DNA from 2 places in the Thauera sp. AutoDN2 genome. Region 1 is predicted to be linked to the other one. Evidence: predicted binding sites of a transcription regulator. Region 1 holds the regulator's gene; the other holds the start of a gene.
What was found. Region 1 encodes HrcA, which represses chaperone genes, less so after heat shock. Its sites were predicted from a motif close to TNTTAGCACTCNNNGNCNNNGAGTGCTAANA; they were not measured.

Region 2: groES (co-chaperone GroES) is a predicted target of HrcA. The motif match lies at 3,603-3,633, and genes of this name have one in related genera.

Annotation. Positions count from the first base shown of each region.
Region 1 is NZ_JBNCAR010000011.1:37,309-45,138, reverse strand. It holds gene dapB (4-hydroxy-tetrahydrodipicolinate reductase) at 1-110, opposite strand, end outside; gene ACPT9U_RS08535 (outer membrane protein assembly factor BamE) at 216-629, opposite strand; gene fur (ferric iron uptake transcriptional regulator) at 808-1,245, shown strand; gene recN (DNA repair protein RecN) at 1,261-2,916, opposite strand; gene ACPT9U_RS08520 (NAD kinase) at 3,007-3,888, opposite strand; gene hrcA (heat-inducible transcriptional repressor HrcA) at 4,056-5,084, shown strand; gene hemH (ferrochelatase) at 5,137-6,234, shown strand; gene ACPT9U_RS08505 (protein kinase domain-containing protein) at 6,291-7,655, opposite strand; gene ACPT9U_RS08500 (TRZ/ATZ family hydrolase) at 7,799-7,830, shown strand, end outside.
Region 2 is NZ_JBNCAR010000002.1:142,920-150,749, forward strand. It holds gene ACPT9U_RS02025 (sensor histidine kinase) at 1-512, opposite strand, end outside; gene ACPT9U_RS02030 (response regulator transcription factor) at 481-1,173, opposite strand; gene groL (chaperonin GroEL) at 1,500-3,152, opposite strand; gene groES (co-chaperone GroES) at 3,206-3,496, opposite strand; gene ACPT9U_RS02045 (Lon protease family protein) at 3,789-6,191, shown strand; gene ACPT9U_RS02050 (autotransporter assembly complex protein TamA) at 6,210-7,830, opposite strand, start outside.

The DNA.
Region 1 (7,830 bases):
CGATCGAAGGCGGCTGCCAGCACCACGCCTTCCTCCGCGAGCGCCGCCTCGATCAGCATGCGCCCCATTCGGCCGGATGCTCCGGCAATCGCGACTCGAATCTCCGACATCTTCATGTATTCCTGAACGACGCGACGCACCCGGCAGGCGCGCCGACGATGTGAACGGTTGCGAACCCGGGGGTTCCAAGGGACTGTTCCAAGCCGAACGCGCCCTCAGCGCGCCGTTGCGGCCGGCAGTTCGACCACACGACTGCGCACCGCGCCGGTTTCGCCGGACGCCTCCGCGCCACTGCCTGCCTCGACGTCACCTTCGATCCGCTCAAGCGCATCGCCTTCAAAGAACAGCGAGATCACACGCTGCTGCGCATCGGCATGCCCCGGGCGGTAGCGATAGACGTAATCCCACCGATCCTTGCGGAACATCCCCACCACCAGGGGTGTCCCGAGCACGTAACGCACTTGGTCGCGCGTCATGCCTCGCTGCAACTGGGATACCATTTCCTGGTCGACGTAATTGCCTTGCCGGACGTCGATGCGATAAGGATTGACGACCCCGACCAGGGAGTCGAAGGAGCAGCCTGCGAGCAGGCTGGTGGCGACGAGCGCGGCAGCGAAGTGGGAACGCATGTGGGTGTTCGGACCTGGTCGCGACGGAGTCGCTGTTCTCAGAAAGGGGTAAAAAATATAACATAGGCGCGTTCATAAGGCGCTGCTGCGCCCTCTCCCGGTCACCGCTTCGCCTCGCTGCCGTGGCCGCCCCCCGGCGAATACGCCCCCTTCAGGCCCTCATCACTTGCCCAGTCCAATGTCAGACAACTCCAAGAACCTGAAAAGCATCGGCCTCAAGGCGACCTATCCGCGCCTGAAGATCCTCGACCTCTTTCAGCATTCGGATCAGCGCCATCTGACCGCGGAGGACGTTTACCGCGCACTGATGAACGAAGGCATGGACATCGGCCTGGCGACGGTCTATCGCGTGCTGACCCAGTTCGAGCAGGCTGGACTGCTCGAGCGGCACTACTTCGAATCGGGCAAGGCCGTGTTCGAACTGAACGAGGGCGGGCATCACGACCACCTCGTGTGCATGCAGTGCGGCAAGGTCGAGGAATTCTTCGACGCGGAGATCGAGCGTCGGCAGAACAAGATCGCCGAAGAGCGCGGATTCAAGATCCGCGATCACGCACTCTACATTTACGCGGACTGCACGCGCGAGAACTGCCCCAACCTCGAGCGCGAGGACTGAGGCAGCCGCCCGCGCTCAGCGCGCACCGAGCAGTTCGGCGGCGTGCTGGCGCGTGGTGGCGGTAATGTGCACGCCGCCGAGCATACGCGCAATCTCCTCCACGCGCGCCTCGTGCGCAAGCGGGGAGACTTCGCTCAGCGTTTCGCCATCGTGGTCCCGCTTCGCGATTCGCCACTGCCAGTCGGCACAAGCGGCCACCTGCGGCAGGTGCGTCACGCACAGAACCTGACGCTCCCTGCCCAGGCGCGCCAGCAGTTTGCCAACGATCTCGGCGACCCTACCGCCGATACCCACATCCACCTCGTCGAAAATCAGCGTCGGCACTGCCGCGTCCCGGCTCGTCATCACCTGAATGGCAAGCCCGATGCGCGAGAGCTCGCCGCCGGACGCCACCTTCGCCAGGCTGCGCAATGCCTGCCCGGCGTTGGCAGCAACGCGGAACTCGACACCCTCCAGCCCGTTTGCCCCGGGCGGGCAGGCCTCGAGCGCGATCTCGAAGCGCCCGCCCGCCATCGCGAGGTCCTGCATCGCAGCGCTGATCTCTTCAGACAGCCTGCGCGCTGCCGGCGCGCGCTGGAGCGACAGCGCACGTGCTGCTTCCATGTAGTGCTGCTCGGCCTCACGCGCGGCTGCGGCCAGGCGCTGCGGATCGGCAGTGGCCTCGAGTGTAGCCAGCCGCGTGCGCCACTGATCGGCAAGCTCGGGAAGCGCCTCCGGCGCCACGCGGTGCTTGCGCGCCATGTCCATGACGGCGGCGATGCGGCGTTCCACCTCTGCCAGCCGTGCGGGGTCCAGGTCCAGCCGGTCGTGGTAACGACGCAAGGCGTGCAGGGCTTCGTCCGCCTGAATCGCCGCAGCACCGAGTAACTCGCGCACGTCGGCCAACCCGGGGTCGAACTCGCACAGCCCGCTGATGCGCGCATCCAGATGCCGGAGCATCGAACAGACCGCCGCGTCGCCTTCCCCAAGCACGGCCAGTGTTTCCTCGGCGCCTTCCAAAATGCTTGCAGCATGGGCAAGACGTCCATGCTCGGCTTCCAGCGCGAGCCATTCCTCGACATCGAAGCCAAGCTCTTCCAACTCGCCAAGTTGCCAGCCAAGCAGTTCGCGCTCCTTGGCCGAGCTGGCCGAATCCACCTCGGCCTCCCGCTGCAGACGCAGCATTCGCTGCCATTCACGATGCCTATCCGCCACCTCCGCCGCGAGGCCAAGCGCTCCAGCCTGGGCGTCCAGCAGCGCGCGCTGCGCCTCGCCACGCAACAAAGCGTGGTGCGCATGCTGTCCGTGAATATCGGCCAGCCACTCCCCCGCGCTGCGCAGTTGCGTAAGCGTTACAGCGCTGCCATTGATCCAGGCCCGGCTGCGTCCGCCGGCGTCGATGGTCCGGCGCAGGATCGCGCAATCCTCTTCAACACCCAAGCCCTGCTCCACCAGCCAGGCACGAAGCCCGCCCTCGACCGGCAGATCGAACTCGGCGACCACCTCGGCGCGCTCGCGCCCCTGACGCACTGCGGCGGCATCCCCGCGGCCACCGAGCGCAAGACCAAGCGCATCGAGCAGGATGGATTTGCCTGCCCCGGTTTCGCCGGTCAGGGCGCCAAAGCCCGGCTCGAATTCCAGATCGAGCCGGTCGACGATGACAAAATCACGAATGGTCAGGCTGCGCAGCATCGTAGCGAGGCAAATCAAAGGAAAAGCGGGTTTCGAAACGGAAGAAAAGCGAGCAGCGCAAGAGCGCGTTCGTTTGCACCAGCGACCGGATCAGTTCCGCGGCGCGGCGCTCCAGTGAAGCTTCTCGCGCAGCATGTCGAAGTAGCTGTAGCCCTTCGGGTGCAGCAGACGCAGCGTGTGCACAGAACGCTTGAGCCGCACGCAGTCTCCCGCACGCAGGTCGAAGCGTGTCTGGCCGTCGAAATGCACGCGCGCATCCTGCAGGGGCAGCATGGCGATGTCGATGCAGCAACTGTCGGGCAACGTGATCGGACGCGCCGTAAGCGCATGCGGACACAGCGGCACCAGGGCGATCCCGCCCACACTCGGGTGCAGGATCGGGCCATTGGCGGAGAGCGCGTAGGCGGTCGAGCCGGTCGGCGTGGACACGATCATGCCGTCCGAGCGTTGCGTGTAGACGAATTCCCCATCGATGGAGAGGTCGAATTCGATCATGCGCCCCAGATCGCCCTTGTTGACCACCACGTCGTTGAGCGCGAGCGTATGGAACACACGTTCCCCACCTCGCAGCACCTCCGCATCGAGCATGAAACGATGCTCTTCCGTGTAATGGCCATCCAGCATCTCGCCCAGGCGCTCGCTGGCATGGCTGCGCGAAATGTCGGTCAGAAAACCCAGCCGGCCCAGATTGACCCCGACCAGGGGTACGCCATGATCGACGAGCCGGCGCGCACTATGCAGCATGCTTCCATCTCCGCCGACAACGACGGCGAGGTCGGCGCTCACACCGATGTATTCGTAGCTCGCCACCGGAAAATCGTGCACGCCACCGATCGAACTCGCGGTGCCCTGCTCGATCAATACGGTGAGGCCACGATCACGCAGATAGCGCGCGACCGAGAGCACCGACTCGGCCACGTCGGTACTCTGGTACTTGCCGATGAGGGCAATCGTGCGGAAGTTCGTGCTCATGGACCTGGATTAAACCACAATGCCCAGCCCTCGGGCATGACGCCAAAGAGTTCCGGAGAAGCCGAAGGAGAGAAGCTTTGCGGATCGCGCGATCCGGCCAATGTAGCCCGGCCAACTGGCCTGCGAAGGGACGCTTCCGTAGAATCCGGGCTATATTCCCGACTGCCATGAATTCCATCGACACCCGCTCCCAGATCCTGCTCAAGACCCTGATCGAACGCTACATCGCCGATGGGCAGCCGGTTGGTTCGCGCGCACTGTCGCGCTTTTCCGGACTGGAGCTGTCACCCGCCACGGTGCGCAATGTGATGAGCGACCTTGAGGAGATGGGCTTCATTGCAAGCCCGCACACTTCGGCAGGGCGCATTCCGACGGCGCGGGGCTACCGCTTCTTCGTGGATACCCTGCTCACCGTGCAGCCACTCGGCAGCGAGCGTGTACGCGCACTGAAGGGGCAACTGCCGCCCGATCAGCCGCAACGCCTGATCAGTTCTGCCTCACATCTGCTCTCGGATCTCACCCGCTTCGCGGGGGTGGTCGTCGCGCCGCGCAAGGAAGCGGTGCGCATCCGCCAGTTCGAGTTCATCAGCCTCGCCGAAAACCGGATCCTGCTTATCATCGTCACCACCGGTGGCGACGTGCAGAACCGTCTGCTCCTCACCCGCCGCGGCTATAGCTCCGCCGAACTTGGGGCCACCACGCAGTACCTGAACGAACACTACGCCGGCTTGTCCTTCGACGAGATCCGCATCCGACTCAAGGATGAACTCCGACAGCTGCGCAGCGACATGACCGAGCTGATGAGCGCAACGGTGGACGCAGGCGCGCAGGCGGCCGAGGACAACGCGTCGAACTACGTGATTTCGGGCGAAACCAACCTGCTCGACATCGACGACCTGTCCTCGAACATGTCGCGCCTGCGCGAGCTGTTCAAGCTTTTCGAACAGCGTACCGGCCTGATGCAGTTGCTCGACCTGTCGAACCGGGCCGAAGGCGTGCAGATCTTCATCGGTGGCGAATCCGGCCTGGAGCCCCTGGACGGCTGCAGCGTCATCACTGCCCCGTACGAGGTGGATGGTCAGGTCGTGGGCTCCCTGGGCGTGATCGGCCCGACACGCATGGCCTACGACCGCGTGATCCCGATCGTCGACATCACCGCTCGCCTGCTCTCCAACGCGCTGTCCGCCCGCAACTGAGGGCGGACCCACACCACTGGCCGCGACAACAGAAAGAACGACAAGGAATCCGATGTCCCGTTACTGGAAAGAACCGCCTTTCAAACACGACGATACGCCCCGTACCGGCGTGCTGCTCGTCAACCTGGGCAGCCCCGAGGCACCCACCGCGGCCGCGCTGCGCCCCTACCTCAAGCAGTTCCTGTCCGATCCACGCGTGGTAGAGATTCCACGCCCGATCTGGTGGCTGATCCTCAACGGCATCATCCTCAACACCCGCCCCAAGGCCTCGGCCGCAAAATACGCCACCATCTGGACCGACGAAGGCTCCCCCCTGAAGGTGCACACCGAGCGCCAGACCAAGCTGCTCGCCGGATATCTCGCGAAAGCCGGCCACGGGGAACTCGACGTCGCGTATGCGATGCGATATGGAACGCCCTCGATCGAGGACACCCTCAATGCCATGCGCGCACGCGGCTGCACCCGCATCCTCGTGCTACCGCTCTACCCGCAGTATTCGGCAAGCACCTCCGCCACCGTCGTGGATGAGGTGGGACGCTGCATGGCACGCTGGCGCAATCAGCCCGAAGTCCGCTTCGTACGCAACTTCCACGACCATCCGGGCTACATCGCGGCGCTGGTGCAGAGCGTGCGCGACCACTGGGCCGCGAACGGCGAACCCGATCGCCTGTTGCTCAGCTTCCATGGTGTGCCGCGGCGCTCGCTCGATCTGGGTGACCCCTATCATTGCGAATGCCACAAGACCGGCCGGCTGGTGGCGGAAGGGCTTGGCCTCGCGCCGGAGAAGGTGCTGGTGACCTTTCAGTCGCGCTTCGGCAAGGCCGAATGGCTCCAACCCTACACGCAGCCCACGCTCGAGGCGCTCGCGGCACAGGGGGTGGGCCGCGTCGACGTGATGTGCCCAGGCTTCGTCTCGGACTGTCTCGAGACCCTGGAGGAAATTGGCATGGAGTGCAGGGAGGCGTTCCTGGAGAAAGGCGGCAAGGCCTTCCACTACATCCCCTGCCTGAATGAGCGCCACGAATGGATGCAGGCACTCACCGAGCTCACGTGCGCGCACCTGGGCAACTGGCTCGCGCTGGCGCCTTCGACACCCGAAGCGCGCAAGACCAGCCTCGAACGCGCACGCAAACTAGGCGCAGCTCAATAGGGCATGTGCCGGGGGAGGCGACCATCCCCCACGGAGGATCCACCGGAGGATGGCGTTCAGGGGTCGAGCAGTTGCAGGTCATGGCTCACAGGCGCAGATCGCTGCGCCCGCACAGCCTCGGGCGCCTCCTCGGCAAGTTGAGCAGAAAGCGACGCGAGCCTGCGCACCACGGCGGTGGCGACTTGGCGCTTGAAGCGCTCCTGTACCTCATCGGTAGCCAGCGCAAGCGCCGCCGGATTGACCTCCAGGTAACTCAGCGGCTCGAGCGACACAACCGTGAGCATGTGACGATGCTCGAGCTGGTCCAGCCAGGCCTGCACACCGAACACCTCGCCCGGGCCGAGCTCCATGACCCGCTTGCCGTTCCTAGAGAGTTCGACCCGCCCCGCAAGCACGATACCGAACCGCTGGTCGGTATCGCCTTCGCGCATCAAGGCCACCTCCTGCTCCACCTTGCGCCACGAGCAGATGCGCAGCACCTCCCATAGGTCCACATCCTCGAACTCTGTAAAGAAGGCCATGCGGCGCAACTGAGTGAAACGCGCCGAATCCGGCGGCACGTAACTCTCGTCCAGGATGCGGTAGCGAACCGCTGCCAGATCCTTAGCAAACTCCGCGCCATTGCGGTAACGCGAGTACAGGTCCTTTTCCAGCGCCTTGCGGATCACCGCGTCCATCTGCTCGGGCACGTCCGGGTTCAGCTGCGAGACCGAGGGCGGATCGGCGTTGATGATCTTGTAGACGAGCTGCGCCGGATTGCTGGCGCGGAATGGCAGCCGCCCTGTGAGCATGTGGAACAGCACGACACCAAGCGAATAGAGATCGGTCTTCTGGTTGAGCGGGTAGCCCTTGATCTGTTCCGGGCTCATGTAGGCGGGCGAACCGACCCCCATGATGAAGGTAGAGTCGGTATCGAGCTTCTTGTTGATGTTGAGCGCCAGACCGAAGTCGGTAATTTTTACATTGTCGCGCTCATCCACCAGGATGTTCGCCGGCTTGATGTCGCGATGAACGACCCCCTGCCGATAGGCGTGATCCAGCGCCATGCAACACTTGAACACGATCGCGATCGTGCGATGGATGGGCAGCAGGTTCTCGAACCCGCAAAAGCGCTCGAGCGATTCACCCGGAAAATACTCCATCACCACATAGGCCTGCTCGGCATCGACCGAAGCATCGAAGATACGGATGATATTCGGGTGATCAAGGCGCCCGGACACCGCCTGCTCCGCCCGAAGCAGCTTGATCAGGCGCCGGCTCCATTTGGCCTCGTCGCGGCCGCGGTCGCCGAAGCGCACATGCTTGAGCGCCACGGGCGTAGGGTAATCGTCGCATTCGGCGAGATAGACCACCGCCGTTGCACCACGGCCGATTTCCCTGATGATCCTGTACTTCCCGATCCGGTCCGGAGTCGCGTTCATTTTCATTCCGTGGAGGCAGGCGCTCCACTACGCAGCGCTGGAAAACAGTGCAATTCTTGCACGAACCGGCCTGCACGAGGCAATGTAATGCCCCCGGCCTGCATTACCCTTGCCCGCCCCCCTTACCCGACGGAGACGAGAACTTGAACGAGCCCGCCGACCTGGTCATCAACAC
Region 2 (7,830 bases), on a different contig from region 1:
TCCGCCACCTGCACCACCACCAGTCGGTCGAAAATCTCAGGAGCCGGCTTCAGGAAACGGTAGGCAACCCGAACCTCTTCGCCATGAATGAGCTCGTCGCGCAGCAGTACCTCCTCGCCGACGAGACTACGGGGCATGGGCGCAGGCGGGATCTCGGCGTCGCCGGAGAGTGTGCGGCCCTCATCGTCAGCGACCTGGTAATACACCACGTCATCCTGATCCGCCCGGAACAGCGCCCGTGGCGGCGCGGGGAAGCTCACCGCAACCTGCCCGCCATCGATCGACACGAATCGCGCCAGCGTGCGCACGCTGTCGGCGAGCGCGAGATCGTAGGGCTGGTTGGCGATATTGTCGGCAACGTTGTGCGTGACGATGATGGAAATCGGCCACAGGAACAGCAGCGGCGCGAGCATCCAGTCCAGGATCTCGCCAAACAGGGAGTTCGGTGGACCGGACTTGCGCGGCACAGCGCCGCCCTTGTCAGCCTTGGGCTTTCGCCGCAGGGGCAGCATCGGGGTTTTCCAGGCAGTACCCCAGACCGCGCACCGTCACGATGCGTACACCGCTGTCCTCGAGCTTCTTGCGCAGGCGATGCACATAGACCTCGATGGCGTTGCTGGAGACTTCCTCCCCCCAGCCACACAGGTGATCGACGAGCTGGTCCTTGCTCACCAAACGTCCCATGCGGAGAAGGAAGATCTCGAGCAGACCGATCTCGCGGGCGGACAACTCGATGAGCTGACCGCCGATCTTCACGACCCGATCGGCCTGATCGTAACTGAGCTGCCCCACCTCGACACAACGCGGCTGGCCCGTACCGCGCCGGGTCAGCGCCCGCACCCGCGCTTCCAGCTCAGGAAGCGCGAACGGCTTGGTCAGGTAGTCGTCTGCGCCGGCATCGAGCCCGCGCACACGGTCGTCCACCCCGTCCTGTGCGGTCAAGATCAGCACCGGCTGCGCGGACTTGCGCGCGCGCAGGCGCTTGAGCACGTCGATCCCGTTCATGCGTGGCATGCCAAGATCGAGAATGGCGAGATCGTAGGTCTGGCCCGCCAGCGCAGCGTCCGCCTCCATGCCATCCGCTACGTGATCAAGCGCGTAGCCACCGCGACGCAGCGCACGGCAGATGCCATCGGCGATCACGGGATCGTCTTCCGCCAACAGAATACGCATAGGACCTGAGCTGTAAGTTCGTTGTAAGCGGAGCTTCCGAGAATGAAGCCGCTGTTCTCCTTTTGCTCGGTCTTCGGGAACGTTGCCGTCAGCGCGGCGACGTTCCGGGGAGCGGCGCCGGACCGAATCCGCACGCTCCCCACCGACCTTTCTCCCTCGAACACGGCCAGATTATCCCACGCTTCGGCATGCTTCGCGCACCGAGGATCCGTAGCACTGTCGACTCGCAGCCCGGTAAACGAAGAACGGCCCCGCACTTCGCGGAGCCGTTCTTCGTTTACCGCGGCTTGCGCCCCGCCCCAAGAAGAAGGCGAGGCGCGGGCACATTACATGCCCATACCGCCCATGCCGCCCATACCACCCATGCCGCCCATATCGGGCATGCCGCCCATCGGCTTGTCTTCCGCCAGCTCGCCGACCATGCAGTCGGTGGTCAGCATCAGACCAGCGACGGACGCGGCGTTCTGCAGCGCGGTGCGGGTGACCTTGGTCGGATCCAGCACGCCCATCTCGACCATGTCGCCGTACTCGCCGGTAGCGGCGTTGAAACCGTAGTTGCCCGAACCCTCGACAACCTTGTTCACCACCACGCTCGGCTCGTCACCGGCGTTGGCGACGATCTCGCGCAGCGGCTGCTCCATGGCGCGCAGCACGATCTTGATGCCGGCATCCTGGTCGTGGTTGTCGCCCTTCAGCTCGCCCAGTGCAGCACGGGCACGCAGCAGCGCAACACCGCCGCCGGGGACGATGCCCTCTTCCACTGCAGCGCGGGTGGCGTGCAGGGCGTCTTCGACGCGGGCCTTCTTTTCCTTCATCTCGACTTCGGTGGCGGCACCGACCTTGATCACCGCAACACCGCCCGCCAGCTTGGCGACGCGCTCCTGCAGCTTCTCGCGGTCGTAGTCGGAGGTGGCTTCCTCGATCTGCACGCGGATCTGCTTGACGCGGGCTTCGATGCGCTCGGCCTGGCCGGCGCCATCGATGATGATGGTGTTTTCCTTGCCGATCTCGATGCGGGCAGCCTGGCCGAGGTCGTCCAGGGTGGCCTTCTCAAGGGTCAGGCCGACTTCTTCGGCGATGACCTGGCCGCCGGTCAGGATGGCGATGTCTTCCAGCATGGCCTTGCGACGGTCGCCGAAGCCCGGAGCCTTGACGGCGCAGGTCTTGAGGATGCCGCGGATGTTGTTCACCACCAGGGTGGCCAGGGCTTCGCCCTCGACGTCTTCGGCAATGATCAGCAGCGGACGGCCGGCCTTGGCGACCTGCTCGAGCACCGGCAGGAGGTCACGGATGTTGGAGATCTTCTTGTCGAACAGCAGGACGAAGGGCTGCTCGAGGATCGCAACCTGCTTGTCCGGGTTGTTGATGAAGTAGGGCGACAGGTAGCCGCGGTCGAACTGCATGCCCTCGACGACGTCGAGCTCGTTCTGCAGCGACTTGCCGTCTTCGACGGTGATCACGCCTTCCTTGCCGACCTTGTCCATCGCCTTGGCGATGATGTCGCCGATGTCGCTGTCCGAGTTTGCGGAGATCGAGCCGACCTGGGCGATCTCCTTGTTGGTCGAGCAGGGCTTCGACAGCTTCTTCAGCTCGTCGATGGTGGCGATGACGGCCTTGTCGATGCCGCGCTTCAGGTCCATCGGGTTCATGCCGGCGGCAACGAACTTCATGCCTTCACGCACGATCGACTGGGCCAGCACGGTGGCGGTGGTGGTGCCGTCACCGGCGATGTCGGAGGTCTTGGAAGCAACTTCCTTGACCATCTGCGCGCCCATGTTCTCGAACTTGTCCTTCAGTTCGATTTCCTTGGCGACGGAGACGCCATCCTTGGTGACGGTGGGGGCGCCGAAGGAGCGCTCCAGCACCACGTTGCGGCCCTTCGGGCCCAGGGTGACCTTGACCGCGTTGGCCAGGATGTTGATGCCGGCGACCATGCGCTCGCGGGCGGAATCGCCAAACTTGACTTCTTTAGCTGCCATTCTTCAGAACTCCGGAAATATTTCGGTTAGCGTTTCTGGGATTCGGGGGAGGCTCAGGCCTCGACCACGCCCATGATGTCTTCCTCGCGCATCACGAGGAGCTCGTCGCCTTCGACCTTCACGGTCTGGCCGGCGTACTTGCCGAACAAGACCTTGTCGCCCACCTTGACGGCCATCGGACGCACCTTGCCGTCGTCCAGGATCTTGCCGTTGCCGACGGCCAGGACCTCGCCCTGATCGGGCTTCTCGCCGGCGCTGTCCGGGATCACGATGCCGCTCGCGGTCTTGCGCTCGGCTTCCAGACGCTTGACGATCACGCGATCGTGCAGGGGACGAATCTTCATCGAGTTCTCTCCTTTCGGTTCGACTGTTTGGGTTGGTTCGCGGGACGAGCCCGCAGGACAAAATTCGCAGTGACGCGGATCGGCGCAGGAAGCGCCGCCCGACGCTTGTTAGCACTCACCGCTAACGAGTGCTAATAATAGGGACGGGGTCGGTGGATTTCAAGTCCGAGCCATGCAACTTTTTCTGCACCGGTCCGGCACACCGGATGGAAGTTCGGCCAGCGCCGGGTTGGGTCGTTCCGCAGGGGCGGTTAAGATGACGCCGAGACGCCCGAATGCGCGAGGCCCCGTCATGCCCAAGCTCGCCCCGCTTGCTGCTGCACAGCTGCATACCGCCTGCGACCCGGAAGCCCTCGGCTTCCAGCGCTCCGACGAACTCCCCGAACTGGACGCCGCAGACCTGCATGGCCGCGCGGTGGACGCAATCCACCTGGGACTCGACATTGCCGGAGAGGGTTTCAATCTGTTCGTGCTCGGCGACGCCGGAAGCGGCCGCCACGAGATCGTCGCACGCCTGCTCGACGAAAGGCGGCAAGAGGGGCCACCGCCGGGCGACTGGTGCTATGTGTGGAACTTCGAGCACGCCTCGCGACCACGCCTGCTGCGCCTGCCCTGCGGTCGCGGCCCTGCCTTCCGCGACGACATGCAGCACTTCGTAGAGGAGCTGATCCCAGCGATCGCCGCGGTGTTCGAAGGCGACGAGTACCGCGAGCGCATCGAAGCCCTGCAGGACGAAGCAAAACAGCGCGAGGAAACCGCGCTGCGCCAGCTTGGTGACGAAGCCCAGCAACTGGGCATCGCCCTGCTGCGCACCCCGCACGGCTTCGCCTTCCTGCCTATGAAGGACACCGAGAACACGCTCACGCAAGAGGAGTTCGAGAAGCTACCCGAGGACCGCCAGCATGCTCTGGGCGAACACATCAAGGCCCTTCGCGAACGCATGCACCGTCTGGTCGCTGAGTTCCCACGCTGGCGGCGCGAGCTGCAGAATCGCATCCGCGATGCCGGCCGTGACGCACTCGGCGCGACCGTCACCCACATGATCGAGGAGCTCAAGCCACGGTACGCCGATCTGCCCGAGTTGTGCGAGCACCTGGACGAGGTGCTCAAGGACATCATCGCCAGCGGCGAATCGCTACACACCTCACCGCGCAGCGATGAGGACACGGAGACGCTGACCTTTTCGGGCAGCATTTCCGTGCAGCGCTACCTGGTGAATGTGCTGGTGGCCAACCCCGCCGACGGGGCCCTGCCCGTGGTGTACGAGGACCACCCGACCCTGCAGAACCTGGTCGGCCGCATCGACCACCTGGTGCACATGGGTACACTGGTGAGCAATTTCACGCTGATTCGCGCCGGCGCCCTGCACCGCGCAAACGGCGGCTTCCTGGTGCTGGATGCAATGAAGCTGCTCGCCCAGCCCTTTGCATGGGAAGGCCTCAAGCGCGCACTGAAGTCCGGCCGGCTGCGCATCGAGTCCCTGTCAGAACTGATTGGCGTCGCCGGTTCGGTGCAACTCGAACCCGAACCGATGCCGCTCGAACTCAAACTGATCCTGATCGGCGAACGGGTGATCTACTACCTGCTCGGCCAGTACGATCCGGAGTTCCCGGCACTGTTCCGCATCAACGCGGACATGGAGAGCGAGATCGTGCGCAGCGCGGACAACACCGCGGCCTACGCACGCCTGATCGCCGCCCTCGCCCGCCGCGCCGCACTGCCTCCGCTCTCGGCGCCCGCGATGGCGCGCCTGATCGATCAAGCGGCGCGGATCGCCGGCGATGCCGAGCGCCTGAGCACGCATACCCAACCGATCGACGACCGCCTGCGCGAGGCAGCGCACTTTGCCACCGCGAGCGGCGCCGACCGCATCGAGCGCGACCACGTGGAGGCTGCACTTGAGGCCCATCGGCGGCGCCACGAACGCATCCGCTTGCGCCACCAGCAGGAGATCCTGCGCGGGCAGTGGCTAGTGGACACCGACGGCAGCCATGTCGGACAAGTCAACGGGCTGGCCGTGGTGCCCCTCGGCGAGGACAGCTTCGCCCATCCGGTCCGCATCACCGCCACCGTGCGCGTGGGCGAAGGCGAGATCATCGACATTGAGCGCGAGGTGAAACTCGGCGGACCGATCCATTCCAAGGGCGTGCTGATCCTGTCCTCCTTCATGGCTGCGCGTTTCGGCTGGACGATGCCGCTCTCGCTCAAGGCCAGCCTGGTGTTCGAGCAGTCCTACGGCGGCGTCGAGGGAGACAGCGCCTCGCTCGCCGAGCTCACGGCCCTGCTGTCGGCGCTCTCGGGCGTAGCCGTCCGGCAGGCGCTGGCCGTCACCGGCTCGGTCAACCAGTTCGGCGTGGTGCAGCCGGTCGGCGGCATCAACGAGAAGATCGAAGGCTTCTTCGACATCTGCGTAGCGCGCGGCCTGAGCGGTGCGCAGGGCGTGCTCATCCCGCGCGCCAACGTGTGCCACCTGATGTTGCGCGCGGATGTGGTTGAGGCCGTGCGCAGCCGCCGCTTCAGTGTGTGGGCGGTCGCCGACGTCGATGAGGCCCTGGAGTTGCTCACCGGCGTCCCTGCGGGGAAGCCGGATGCGGACGGCGCGATGCCAGTGGGTTCGCTCAACGCAAAGGTGCTTGAGGGGCTGAAGAAGCTCGCCGACCTGCGCGCGCTGGCGGGGCGACTGGACCGGCCGTAGAGTTGAGCCGTCCGCAGCTCAGAAAGCGATCGCCACCCCGAAGTGGAGGCGCAGGCGGCGTTCCTGATGGCCCCAGGCAAGATCGATCGCGAGCGGGCCGGCTGGGCTGCGCCAGCGTGCGCCAAGTCCGTAGCCCACGCGCAGGTCGATGTCTTCGCGCGTGTCGGCTGCGTCCCCTGCATCCACAAACACTGCGGCACCCCACTGGGGCTGGAACCAGCGCACGTATTCTGCGCTGGCGGTGGCGAGGTAGCGCCCGCCTACCGTGGCGCTGCCTTCCCTGACGCCCAGGCTCTGGTAGTCGTAGCCGCGCACCGATTGCGCACCCCCGGTGCGGAAAAGGAAATCCTGTGGAATCCCTTCGCGGCTGTCGGCAAGGGTCACCCCCGCCTCGCCACGCAGGATGAACACATCGGTGCCTCGCACGGGCTGGTAGCGCACAAAGCGCGAATACAGCCGCAGAAAGTCCTGCTCGGCGAGGGCGATCTCAGGCGCACCACCGACCTGGAACTCGAGCAGATAACCATCGGTGGGGTCGAGCAGATCGTTCACCGCACGCTTGATCCACGTCCAGTTTGCGGTGAGCGTGTTGCTGCTGCGCGCGTCTGCGCCCGCGGGCTGGATCTTCTCGTGCTGCAGCCGCAGTGCGAGCTGGGTCTCGGTGTCACCACGCTGGCTCGCGCGGGTCGCACCGAGGATCTGGGTGTCGACCTTCAGGCCCTCGAGATCGCTGCGTTGGATGAGCGCGCCAACGCTGTCGCGATGCTCCCCACGCGGCGGCAGGAAGATGTCGGCATACAGCGACTGTCGGTACTGCTCGTAGCGCAGGCCGGTGGAAAACTCCCAGCCACGCTGGCGCAGGTTGGAATCGCGATAATTGAACTCCACCCGTGCGCCGGTGTTGGTCGAGTAGCCCACGCCCATGCCCGCATAGCGCGGCAGCGCCTCCGTCACCTGCACCCGCACCGGAACCGCGGCTGCAAGCGCGGGATCACGCTCGATATCGACGATCACCGAGCCGAAGTGCGGCGTGTTCTGCAATCCCGTCTGAAATGCGAGCAAGGCCTCGCGGTCGTAGGGCGCGCCGCGCTCGAGCTGGCTGTAGCGCGCCACGAGATCCGCGGGCAGATGTTCGATGCCCTGCACGTCGAGCTCGCCAAGGTAGAAGCTGGGGCCACTGTCGATACGCACGCGCAGCCAAGCCTGAGCGGTCTTGGGATCGATCTCCGCGCGGCTCTCCGCGATGCGCGCGGCGGCATAGCGTCGGGCGTTGATGGCGTCGAGAAGTCCCTGCTTGGCAGCGTCCCACGTCGTCTGGCGGAAGGCTTGCCCGACCGGCAACTGCCAGCGCGCACGCAATTCCTCCAGGTAGGCTGCGGCCCCTTCGCCGCCTGCAGCCCCTTCCACGCCCGCAACCACCTCACCTTCGAAGACGAGCTCCACGCCGGCCACCACGGTCCGCTCGCCGGGCTCGACCTGCAGCACCCAGCGCCGGTCATCACTGCGGTCGAATCGAATGCGCGGGGAAAAATACCCCTCGGTCGCGAGCAGATCCGCCACTTCGCGCCGGGTACGCCGGGTCATCGCAGCACGATCGGCGCTCTCCTCGGGCAGCACGAGCGGCGAGCGCTTGAGCAGC